DNA from 4 places in the Proteus hauseri genome. Region 3 is predicted to be linked to each of the others. Evidence: predicted binding sites of a transcription regulator. Region 3 holds the regulator's gene; each other region holds the start of a gene.
The links. The regulator CRP, encoded in region 3, controls carbon source genes, mostly activating them, when cyclic AMP is high. The targets are predictions, from matches to a motif close to ATGTGANNNNNNTCACAT.

Region 1 (3,202 bases), 1.9 Mb from region 3:
TGCATTACAAGGCTTTGGTATTTCTGAGCCCAAACAAGTTAAAGAAGCATTATCCAATGGCGCTGCTGGCGCTATTTCAGGCTCTGCGGTGGTACAAATTATTGAGAAAAACCTTAATCAGCCAGATGTGATGCTAAAAAACCTAATCCAATTTGTAAAAGAGATGAAGGCAGCAACACTCACAGCATAATCACTCAATAGCTTTATACAAAAAATCCGCTTTAGCAGAAGAAATTTTCTTTTTCTGAGCGGATTATTCTCAATTATTATTCTAGTTATTTATCGAATCCCCTCTTTTATTCTGATAACAACTTATTGATCTATTGTGATATTGCTACATCTCATTTTCCTAAACAAAGAAATATTATTTTTAGTAAATATTTGGCAATATTCTATTTTTTGCACATACTTGAAACAGAGCTTTATCTTTACATCTCTTAAATAACCAATCACATCGTAACAATAGGGAGTTGAATAATGACATTATGGGCGAAAATTTCTGCTGTGTTTGCAGCAATGGTTATGGCACTAGCTTTATCTGCATGTTCACCTACACCAACCTCTGAAGGTACTGGTGGATACTTTGATGATTCAGTAATCACTACTAAAGTAAAAACTGCACTTATTGGTGAAAAAAAGCTGAACTCGACACAAATTAGTGTTGAAACTTTTAAGGGGAAAGTACAACTCAGTGGTTTTGTTTCTTCTCAAGCAGATGCAAATAAAGCCATAGAAACCACACGTAACGTGTCAGGTGTTAAAGGCGTAATTAACTCTATGGTTATTCGCTAGTCTTTCTTTTTTCCTTTTTTTCTTTATTTTTCACTAAGACCACTTCGGTGGTCTTTTTTATTTCTCTCTATAACCTCTCCTATTCATTTCAATTCTTGATTCTGGTAACAAGTCAATTTCTGCAAAAAAACTGATTTTGCTAAAAGTAAGTATTTTTTATTTCAAGTTAAAAAGAGTATATAAAAAGATCAATAGATAAATTAATCTAATCATTTATCGAATAAAAAAACATCATCTTACTTATAAGAATATATATTCGGATGCTAGGCCTCTATTTCTATTTTTGTTACTTGGCTTAACGCTTGTTTTTCTTTTTATGATAGTTAATTTATCAACAGCAAATAAAGATGCATATTAAATACATCTAATTGAATGTAGTATTTACAACTATTAACTAGCAATTTTAATAAAGTTTATGCCGCAATTTACTCCTCTAATAAATTGACAAGCAATAAGATTCATTTTAAATGCAACTTAATTAAAGTTGAGAAATAATATTCGCATATAATAGATAGCTTATCTTTATAAGACTTATACATTTCTTTATTAATATTAATAGGTGTATTAAATGTAAAAAAGTCATTTTCTAATTTATCTTTTTAGACTTTTTTTAGCAAATTAAGATATAAAAAAGCGGAGATAATCTCCGCCTTTTCATTATTTGATATTCTTTTAAAATACGAATAATTAGAAGCGGTAACCCACACCAAACATAAATACAAATGGGTCAATACGAGTGCTGATTGATTGTCTATCTTCACCTGCTTTGAATTTAACGTCAGTTTCGATATTCATCCACCAAACTGAAGCATTCAGCATCCAGTTTTTATCCAGGTTATAATCTAAGCCTGCTTGTGCTGCAAAGCCCCATGAATCCTTAAGATCCAAGTCAGAAAGACCAGCGGCTTTACCTGCTGAATTGAATTTTTCATCAAAGAAGGTAGTAAAGTTTAGACCCGCACCTAAATAAGGGCGTAATTTATCTTGTGAATCACCAAAATAATATTGTGCCATCAATGTTGGTGGCAAATGTTTAATAGTAGCAATTTCACCAAAGTTTGTTAATGAAACTTTGTGTTCAAAAGGCGTTGCTGCTAATAACTCAACACCGATATTATCGGTAATCATATACCCGAAAGTTAAACCTAATTGCGTATTATTATTTGCTTCAAAGTGTCCAATATTTAATACATTATCAGAACCTGCATTAGGACGAACTGTTGCAGTACCAGCACGGAATAAAAAATCCCCTGCTTGGTGAGCAAAAGAAATAGAAGGCGCAAGAGTTGCAGCTGCTAAAATAAGCGCAGAAAGTTTTTTCATTATTTAACCCATTCCTGTAATAAGTAAAATCTCCGCTAAAATATAACCATTAATAGCAAATTATGATCTAATGCTGATCACAACTTTGGAATTATTTTTGCAGAAAGTGTTATTTCGGTATTTATTATTTATGAAGCCAATTATTTATAATTGATCCACATCAAATTACACACTAATACAATTTTTTCTTATAAATTAATTTATTTTTCATGCTAATTTTTGAATAGAAAATATCCTACAAAGAGATTTGAATAAATAAAGTTATTAATGTGTTAATTTTATGTTTTATTTAGGTAATGGATATTACCTTATAGGAAGTAAGTCGTTTTATCTTTGCATTGTACTAACAAGATAAAATATCCCTTTTTGCTGAATGAAAAGGTACAATAGCGCAAATTGACTTAGTCTATCTTTATAGGAGCCGTTTTCATGCCTACCACGGCAAGCACAATCTACCGAGACAGTCTTAACTTTTATAAGAATGAACTGCGTAGCCTTGTCACACTTTCCGCCTTTCTTGCGGCTATTTTAGCGGTAATAACTTCATTAGTGGGGCCAAACACCCAGGAATACCAATTAATGATTGATTTTATTGCTGACTTTCAAAAAACAAAATTAGCCAGTGCTTCACCCGCTGAATTAGAAGCAATGAGTAACAGTGTTGTAGGTGTTGCTAAAAAAGTACTGGTTTTATACTCATTTGAAACACTACTGCAAAGTATATTAGTTCTTACGCTGCTTATTTTTGTAATGGGGCTATCTTCAGGACATAACCCAACGATTGGCCAATCTTTTAGCTCTGGCTTACCTCGTTTACCTAAAATGTTTTTATTAATTGTGCTTTGCTCAATTCTTATTAGCGCTGGTTTTATGGTAATGATTATACCCGGTATTATTCTGCTAATTGGTTTTGCTATGGCGCCTGTAATTTTAATCCGTCAAAATAGCCTCGGTAATGCAATTCGCTTAGGGTGGAAAATAGGCTTTAGTGAATCTAGATTGCTTATCCCCGCGTTAGGAATTTGGATACTGCTGCAATTTGGTATTGGTTTTTTAACCAACATTACCATGCAACTGCCTGATTTTG
Region 2 (3,202 bases), 990 kb from region 3:
GTACACGTTATAGCCCAGAGCTGGTCACTTGGGGGCAATATGATATTTTAGAATTATTACGTTTACGTGGTGATTTAACCCCTTCACAACTTAGTGATGAATTGGCCATTTCACGCCAAAATCTGTCTAAGTTTATGAGAGGATTAAAAAGGTTAGGATTTATTGCCCAATATCAGTCTGAACAAGATAAACGCGAGTTTATTACTCATTTAACTGAGGCAGGAAAAATATTTTTAGAAAAAGCGGCATTAGGCCGCAAACAAAATGCGCTAAAAGTCAGTGAAAGCTTAACACTGGGAGAGCAGGCCATTTTTATTGAGTTAAGTCATAAAATTATTGCGGCGCTAGCGAGCGAAAAATAACGCACTGATCTCATTTATTTACAGCCTATCCACGATTCTGCTTTAACGGCTTTAGAAGCTCTTCTAAGCCATCTATTTTAATAGCTAGAGTCATTTCCATTAATTGCCCTAATTTACCTTCTGGAAAGGCGCTTTTTTTAGCAAACCACAGTAAATACTCTTCAGGCAGATCCACCAACATACGCCCTTTATATTTACCAAATGGCATCTGTGTATTAGCAATATCAATTAAGTGCTGTTTTTCTAGCATTGTTTTATTTTCGCTTTTTCCATAAATATTAATTCGATTATAAGGAAATTTTACGATAAAAAAAGCAGCTCTCTTAGAGCTGCTTTTATTTTTCTGTTACTTGTTTTACGAGTTGCACGATTTACATTGTTATTTAATTCACATGCTATTTATCTAATTTAGATTTTATTAGACAAATAGACCTGCGATAGCTGCTGATAAGAAGCTAACTAATGTTGAACCGAAGAGTAATTTCAGGCCAAAACGAGAAACTACGTTACCTTGCATTTCGTTCAAACCTTTAATTGCACCTGCAACAATCCCGATAGAAGAGAAGTTAGCAAATGAAACTAAGAATACAGACAGAATACCTACAGAGCGTGGAGTAAGTTCTGCGGCTACATCTTGTAAGCTACCCATTGCAACGAATTCGTTAGAAACCAATTTAGTTGCCATGATACTACCAACACGTAATGCATCTTGTTCAGGCACACCAATAACCCATGCTAATGGATAAAAAACATAACCTAAACAATCTTGGAAGCTAATACCGAAAATCATACTGAAGATGGCGTTAACCGCAGCGATTAAGGCGATAAAACCAATCAGCATAGCAGCAACGATTAATGCTACTTTAAAACCAGCTAAGATATATTCACCTAACATTTCAAAGAAGCTTTGGCCTTCATGTAGATTACCCATTTGAATGTCTTCTTCATTCTCAACTGAATATGGGTTAATAACAGAAAGGACGATAAATGTACTGAACATATTCAGAACCAGTGCAGCAACAACATATTTTGGATCTAACATTGTCATGTATGCACCAACTATCGACATTGATACCGTCGACATTGCCGTTGCAGCCATAGTGTACATACGACGTTGAGACATTTTGCCTAATACATCTTTATAGGCAATAAAGTTCTCTGATTGACCAAGAACTAATGAACTTACGGCGTTGAAAGATTCCAATTTTCCCATACCGTTCACTTTAGACAGTACAGTACCGATAATACGGATCACGAAAGGTAATACTTTTATATGTTGAAGAATACCAATCAATGCAGAAATAAAGATAATTGGACATAAAACATTCAAGAAGAAGAACGCTAAACCACCTTTCATCATGCCACCGAATACGAATTCTGTACCCTGTGCTGCATAACCTAATAAGTGATCAAATAATCCAGCGAATCCACGAACAAAGCCTTCACCAACATCAGAGTTGAGGAAGAACCATGCTAATGCTAATTCAATTACTAATAACTGCACGATATAACGCAAGCGGATCCCTTTGCGATTATTACTCGCAATGAATGCTAATGCGCCGATAACGGCAAGTGCCAAAACGAAGTGAATGATAGAGGACATGCATGCTCCAAAAATAAAAATAAATCTTGATGAGCATTTTATGTAACGCGTAACATTAGGATGTGATTTTCATCACAATATCATGAAACTATATACACACTATTTATTAAATAAGATAGGTTGATCACACTTTGTGAGTATTTGAAGAAGTGTAAATTGTAAATTTAGCTTAAGTAAAATGTGTTACTGAGAGGCTTTCTCAGTAACACAAAGTAGATACTAGAGTGGTTATTCCTAGAGATCAAGTAATCTTATCATTTCATCTTCATCAATGACGGTAACACCTAACTCATTAGCTTTCACCAACTTAGAGCCTGCAGCTTCTCCTGCAATCACCATATCTGTCTTTTTAGAAACACTACCACTCACCTTTGCACCTAGTGCAACAAGCCTATCTTTTGCTTCATCACGTGTTAGTTGTGAAAGTGATCCTGTCAATACTACAGTTTTACCTGCAAAAGCATTATCACCTGCTTTATGAGTCACGATAACTGGGGCTGCCCAAGTTATTCCTGCATCATGAATTAGTTGATCAATAACTGTTTTGTTGTGCTCTTCTTGGAAAAAATTCACAACATGTTTAGCCACAATATCGCCGACATCAGGTACTGCTTTTAAAGCATCAATATCTGCATGACGAAGTGCGTCGAGTGTCGCAAAATGTGTTGTTAAACCATTTGCTGTTGCTTCCCCTACTTCTCGTATTCCAAGCGCGTAAATAAAACGTGCAAAAGTCGTAGATTTGGCTTTTTCTAAAGCATTAATTAATTTTACTGCTGATTTTTCACCCATTCGTTCTAGACCCGCTAATATTTTCGCATCTAAACGGAAAAGATCAGCCGGCGTTTTTACGTATTCTTTTTCAACAAGCTGGTCGATAATTTTATCACCCATGCCATCAACATCCATTGCACGGCGTGAAACAAAGTGTTTTAACGCTTCTTTACGTTGAGCACCACAAATTAAGCCCCCCGTACAACGCGCAACCGCTTCTCCTTCAATACGTTCAACGTCTGATTGACAAATAGGACACTGGATAGGAAAAACGATTTCCTGAGCATTTTCAGGGCGTTTTTCTTCAATCACACTAACAACTTGTGGAATAACATCGCCTGCACGACGAATAACAACCGTATCACCAATACGAAGCCCTAAGCGTTCAATTTCATCTGCATTATGGAGTGTCGCATTACTCACCACCACACCCGCAACCTGTACAGGTTCTAGGCGTGCAACA
Region 3 (3,202 bases):
AACAATAAATACGATAGTTGTTCCTGGTGGAAAATTAGGTTTAGCAATGGAATTAATTATGGCGCCATTAGTCAGTAAATTATTAAATGGTGAAAAAATTAGTTAAATAGACTTATTTCTATTTAGTAAAAAAATAATATCCCATCGGTAAAAGGGATATTATTTTATTAGTTAAAAACTATTTTAAAATATCAAATTTATTCAGAGTCTTTTATTTCAAATGAATGAGTAATAGTTGCCGCTTTACCCAACATTAAAGAAACCGAACAATATTTTTCTGCCGATAATTGAACAGCTCGTTCAACAATTTTATCCGTAAGCTCTTTACCAGAAACAATAAAATGTAAATTGATATCGGTAAATAAACGAGGCGCTTCTTCACGACGATTAGAAGTTAATTTTACTTCACAATCAGTCACTTGGTGACGGCCTTTACGTAAAATACTCACGACATCTATCGCACTACATCCACCAGCTGCAATTAATAGCATTTCCATTGGACTTGGCGCTTTATCGCCAGAATTACCATCCATCATGATTTGATGGCCTGAAGAAGACTCCCCTAGAAAAGATAAATCCTCAACCCATTTAACCCGTGCTTCCATTTATTTATCCTCAATAAGACAGAAACTAAAAGAGTACATTCTCATAATTCAACTGGCAATTAGCAAATAGGTTTATTATGCTGACTGCGTAAAACGAGACTTAATGCGTTAACTGTGCTAAAAACAATATCTGCTTGATGATAGTGGTTAAGATCAATGCATTATTTTCTCATTTATTATAATCTATTCCATATTAACTTTCCGTGTTCTCAGGAAGTTAATCGGTAAAGATAGGATTTTTAAGCATGCTGTCTCAAAAGGGAACCTATCCGTTTTGAAAGGCTGCATTTAACGTACAGAGGATAACGCGAATGGTTCTCGGCAAGCCGCAAACAGACCCGACTCTTGAATGGTTTTTGTCTCACTGCCATATTCACAAATATCCATCCAAGAGCACGCTGATCCACCAAGGTGAGAAAGCGGAAACACTTTATTATATTGTTAAAGGTTCCGTAGCTGTTCTTATTAAAGATGAAGAAGGAAAAGAAATGATCCTCTCCTACCTAAATCAGGGGGATTTCATCGGTGAACTTGGATTATTTGAAGAAGATCAAGAACGTAGTGCATGGGTTAGAGCAAAAACAGCCTGTGAAGTAGCAGAAATTTCCTATAAAAAATTCCGCCAATTAATTCAGGTTAATCCTGATATTCTTATGCGTCTTTCTGCCCAAATGGCGAATAGACTGCAAACAACATCAGAAAAAGTAGGTAACCTTGCTTTCCTTGATGTAACAGGACGTATTGCACAAACCTTACTTAACTTAGCAAAACAACCTGATGCAATGACCCACCCTGATGGCATGCAAATTAAAATTACACGTCAGGAAATTGGTCAGATTGTAGGTTGTTCACGCGAAACGGTAGGCCGTATTTTAAAAATGCTGGAAGATCAAAATCTGATCTCTGCACACGGTAAAACTATCGTCGTTTACGGCACCCGCTAAGTTTAGTCACCTAGAACAAATAATAGCCCATTTCCAAAATGGGCTATTAAAAATGATTTCTGCATAAAACCCCATCATGATTTGATGGGGTTTTTTAGTTGGAAAGAGGCATTAATTTATTTTAACAAATTCGGCAACTGCAACTTTTAATGCCGCCATTCCTTCTTGTAACTCTTCTTGAGTAATAATTAATGACGGTGTAAACCGCATTACATCAGGACCTGCATTTAACATCATTAATCCATGTTGCGCAGCAAGCCCTAATAGCACTTTCGCCTTACCTGCATATTTGGGCGCTAATTCAGCGCCAATTAACAAACCCTGACCTCGAATTTGTGTAAATACAGAGTAGCTTTGGTTGATTGCAGTTAATTCGTCAACAATCCATTGATAACGCATTTGCACACCATCAAGCAATGCGGGTGTATTAATTAAATCAAATGCTACATTACCAACTGCACATGCTAATGGATTACCGCCATATGTTGTACCATGAGTCCCTACACCCATTACAGAAGCAATCTCTTGCGTTGTCAGCATCGCACTTAATGGAAAACCACTGCCTAATGCTTTTGCTGTCGTGATGATATCTGGCATAACATCATAGTTCATATAGGCAAATAGCTTGCCTGTACGCCCCATACCCGTTTGTACTTCATCAAGCACTAATAACGCTTGGTGTTTGTCACACAGCTCTCGAAGTCCTCTCATAAATTCAGCTGTTGCTGGTGTAACCCCGCCTTCACCTTGAACGGGTTCTAGCACAACGGCACATGTATGATCATCCATTACCGCTTTCACCGCTTCTAGGTCATTAAAAGGCACATGAACAATATCGGCAGGTTTAGGACCAAAACCATCCGCATATTTAGGTTGCCCACCAACTGAAACCGTAAATAACGTTCGCCCATGAAAAGCATGATGAAAGGCAATAATTTTGGTTTTATAAGGACTATGACGCGTTATTGCATAATGACGAGCCAGTTTAAATGCAGCTTCATTCGCTTCTGCACCGGAATTCGCAAAAAAAACACGTTCAGCAAAAGTGTTATCGATTAATTTTTGCGCCAAACACAATGCGGGTTCATTAGTAAAAACATTACTGACATGCCAAAGCTGCTCACTTTGTTCTTTAAGTGCTTGATTGAGTGCTGGGTGACAGTGCCCTAATGCTAATACGGCAATCCCACCAGCAAAATCGATATAAGATTTGCCTTGTTGATCCCAAACACGGCTTCCTTTGCCTTTAACTGGAATAAACTCTGCGGGTGAATAGATTGGCAACATTACTTGATCGTAAGTTGCCCGGTTGATGCTTTGCGTTGTCATTACCCCACCTGATCGATATTTATTTCTAATGTGAAAATATAATCACTAAATATGAATAAAAAATCAAATCTGGTTGAGGGTAAAAATGCGTTATTTAGGTAAAATAATTCTATCTATTTAATATTTAAGGAAATTATTTAATAATTCATGTCCTTGTTCACTAAGAATACTTTCTGGATGAAATTGCACACCTTCTATCGGTAGTGTCCGATGTCGTATCCCCATGATTTCATCAACATTTCCATCATGTTGACTCCAGGCAGTGACTTCAAATGGTACTGGTAATGTAGCTGCATCAATCACCAAAGAGTGATAACGAGTCAC
Region 4 (3,202 bases), 810 kb from region 3:
GCGTCTTAAACGTTCCTGAGTACGGGTTTCATCTTCAACTTGAATATTTAAACGAATCGGAAGTTGCGTTAAAACAGGATGTAAAGCTGGGAGCAACCATGTTGCTAAACTATCCGCATTCACCGCCAAAGAGAGTAAAAGAGGTGTTGAACCACTGTTTTCATCACCTAACCATTGTTCTTCTAACAATTCGACTTGATGCAATAGGGCTAATAATTTTTGTCCTTGCTCTGTAGGTTGAGGTGGGACGGTACGCACAAGTAAGGGTTGTCCAAACAAATTTTCTAATTGTTTGATACGCTGTGAAACGGCAGATTGAGTAATACATAGCTTTTGCGCAGCTCGCTCAAAACCGCGCTCTCGAATGACAGCATCAAGGGCTTGTAGTGCCCGATAATCAGGACGTTTCATTAACAGACTCTCTTAGATTTTATATTCTATTGTCTACTATGCCATATTTTTTGTTGTAATGAGTTAAAATGTTGCTTCTCAGTTTTTGATACGTCTCCTGCTAGTTTTCAATGCAATATGCTATTCTTATTCCATTAATGTGATAAATAAGGTTTTATTAAATGACTCAGGATGAATTAAAAAAAGCGGTAGGTTGGGCAGCACTTGATTATGTAAAACCCGGCATGATCGTTGGTGTAGGTACTGGTTCAACGGCTTCACACTTTATTGATGCATTAGCAACAATGAAAGGTCAAATTGAAGGCACTGTTTCAAGTTCAGTTGCATCAACCGAAAAACTGAAAGGCTACGGCATTCCTGTTTTTGATTGTAATGAAGTTGACTCTTTAGATATTTATGTTGATGGCGCTGATGAAATAAACCATCAAATGCAAATGATTAAAGGCGGCGGCGCAGCATTAACGCGTGAAAAAATTATTGCTGGTGTAGCAAAAACCTTTATCTGTATCGTTGATGAATCTAAACAAGTTGATGTGTTAGGTAAATTCCCATTGCCTGTTGAAGTCATTCCAATGGCTCGCTCTTTTGTTGCGCGTGAATTAGTTAAATTAGGTGGCCTGCCTGAATACCGTGAAAATGTTGTTACTGATAATGGTAATGTCATTTTGGACGTTTACAATTTAACAATTCTTAATCCAATAGAGTTAGAAAATAAAATAAACAGCATCCCAGGTGTAGTCACTGTAGGATTATTTGCTAATCGTGGTGCAGATATCGTATTGATGGGAACGTCTCAAGGCGTTAAAACAATCAAGTAAATCCTTAGAAAATAGGTAGCAGTAGCTACCTATTTTTTTTAAATTATTTCAGAAACCTTAAATACAGTGATATATATCACACGATAGTTATATCGCTACCTAAAATTCTGTCATTATCCTAGTCAAAATCATTTTGCTCGGTAGAAAATCACTTTATCTATCGCTTATTCTGCCATCGTTGCAATCGGTTGTATTGCGACAAAATCTATTTTTGTTATGTTGATGGAACAGGATTGAGTTTTTCATAAATGTAACAACGATAGGGCAGGGGAAATGGTTAAAGTATCTTTGGAAAAAGAAAAGATAAAGTTTCTACTATTGGAAGGTGTGCATCAAAGTGCAGTAGAAAATTTACGTGCGGCAGGTTATACCAATATTGAATATCACAAAGGCGCATTATCGGACGAAGAATTAAAAGAAGCTATCCGTGATGCTCGTTTTGTTGGTCTTCGCTCTCGTACTCATTTAACAGAAGAAATTTTTGCAGCAGCAGAAAAATTGGTTGCTGTTGGATGTTTCTGTATCGGGACTAACCAAGTTGATTTAGATGCGGCTTCTCGTCGCGGTATTCCTGTTTTTAATGCACCATTCTCAAATACTCGTTCCGTAGCTGAGATGGTATTAGGTGAGTTATTACTTTTACTTCGTCGTATTCCAGAAGCAAATGCTAAAGCACATCGCGGCGTTTGGGATAAACAAGCCAAAGGTTGTTTTGAAGCACGTGGTAAAAAACTGGGTATCATTGGTTATGGCCATATTGGTACTCAGTTAGGCATTTTAGCGGAGAGTGTTGGTTTAGATGTCTATTTTTATGATATCGAAAACAAGCTACCTTTAGGTAATACAACACAAATTCGTCACCTGTCTGAGCTACTAAACATGTGCGATATCGTAAGTCTTCATGTACCAGAAACCGCATCTACAAAAAATATGATTGGTCGTGAAGAAATTCAACGTATGAAGCCTGGTTCTATTTTAATTAATGCTTCACGCGGTACCGTTGTAGATATTCCGGCACTCGCTCAAGCTTTAGAATCTAAGCATTTATCGGGTGCAGCTGTTGACGTATTCCCATCAGAGCCGGGTGCAAATAATGATCCAAATGATCCTTTTGTTTCAGAACTCATACAATTTGATAATGTAATTCTGACGCCTCATATTGGTGGTTCAACGCAAGAAGCACAAGAGAATATTGGTTATGAAGTGGCGGGTAAACTAGCAAAATACTCTGATAATGGTTCTACACTGTCAGCAGTTAACTTTCCTGAAGTTTCATTGCCAAGTCATGGTGATGATGTAAACCGTTTACTGCATATTCATGAAAACCGTCCTGGTATGATGAATAGCATCAATAAAGTATTTACTGAAGAGAATATCAACGTTGCCGCGCAGTATTTACGTACATCGGGTAATGTGGGCTATGTTGTAATTGACATTACAACACAAACTAAAGCACAAGCTGAATTAGTGTTACAAAAAATTAAAGCACTACCAGGAACTATTCGTGCTCGTATGTTGTATTAATTTTATTTTTACTAATAGCTTGGGTTAATTAGTAATAAAAGGCTCAATTTAATTATTGAGCCTTTTTCTAGTTGTTATATTCAATTTAATTGAGAGAAAATAGTTATCGTAATTGTTTTTCCCATAATTGACGATAGAGAGCATGATTGTTTAATAAATTCGAGTGCGTTCCTTCTTCTCGTATTCGCCCTTTCTCTATAACATAAATATAATCTGAACGTGATAAGGTATTTAAGCGATGGGCAATACTAATAACGGTTCTGTTTTTACAAATTAAAGGTAAATTAGCTAGAATTTCGGCTTCAGATTCATAGTCTAATGCTGATGTCGCTTCATCTAGAATAAGAATGCGAGGATTAGTTAAAAGTGCTCTCGCTAATGCAATACGTTGACGTTGCCCACCTGATAAATTACTTCCTCTTTCTCCTACTTGAGTATTAAATTGCTGT

Region 1: a site for CRP is predicted at 2,264-2,281, ahead of ompW (outer membrane protein OmpW). Genes of this name have one in related genera too.
Region 2: a site for CRP is predicted at 2,026-2,043, ahead of PH4a_RS01300 (NupC/NupG family nucleoside CNT transporter). Genes of this name have one in related genera too.
Region 4: a site for CRP is predicted at 1,294-1,311, ahead of serA (phosphoglycerate dehydrogenase). Genes of this name have one in related genera too.

Annotation. Positions count from the first base shown of each region.
Region 1 covers NZ_CP026364.1:3,224,145-3,227,346, reverse strand. Annotated here, with positions in the region: gene trpA (tryptophan synthase subunit alpha) at 1-190, shown strand, start outside; gene PH4a_RS14760 (BON domain-containing protein) at 478-792, shown strand; gene ompW (outer membrane protein OmpW) at 1,480-2,115, opposite strand; gene PH4a_RS14750 (YciC family protein) at 2,545-3,202, shown strand, end outside.
Region 2 covers NZ_CP026364.1:247,510-250,711, forward strand. Annotated here, with positions in the region: gene PH4a_RS01290 (MarR family winged helix-turn-helix transcriptional regulator) at 1-362, shown strand, start outside; gene PH4a_RS01295 (DUF3820 family protein) at 388-612, opposite strand; gene PH4a_RS01300 (NupC/NupG family nucleoside CNT transporter) at 781-1,965, opposite strand; gene ligA (NAD-dependent DNA ligase LigA) at 2,200-3,202, opposite strand, start outside.
Region 3 covers NZ_CP026364.1:1,239,712-1,242,913, forward strand. Annotated here, with positions in the region: gene PH4a_RS05640 (phosphoribulokinase) at 1-106, shown strand, start outside; gene PH4a_RS05645 (OsmC family protein) at 198-605, opposite strand; gene crp (cAMP-activated global transcriptional regulator CRP) at 917-1,549, shown strand; gene argD (bifunctional acetylornithine/succinyldiaminopimelate transaminase) at 1,661-2,878, opposite strand; gene PH4a_RS05660 (aminodeoxychorismate synthase component II) at 2,996-3,202, opposite strand, start outside.
Region 4 covers NZ_CP026364.1:434,400-437,601, reverse strand. Annotated here, with positions in the region: gene PH4a_RS02135 (LysR family transcriptional regulator ArgP) at 1-411, opposite strand, end outside; gene rpiA (ribose-5-phosphate isomerase RpiA) at 573-1,229, shown strand; gene serA (phosphoglycerate dehydrogenase) at 1,503-2,753, shown strand; gene PH4a_RS02120 (type I secretion system permease/ATPase) at 2,857-3,202, opposite strand, start outside.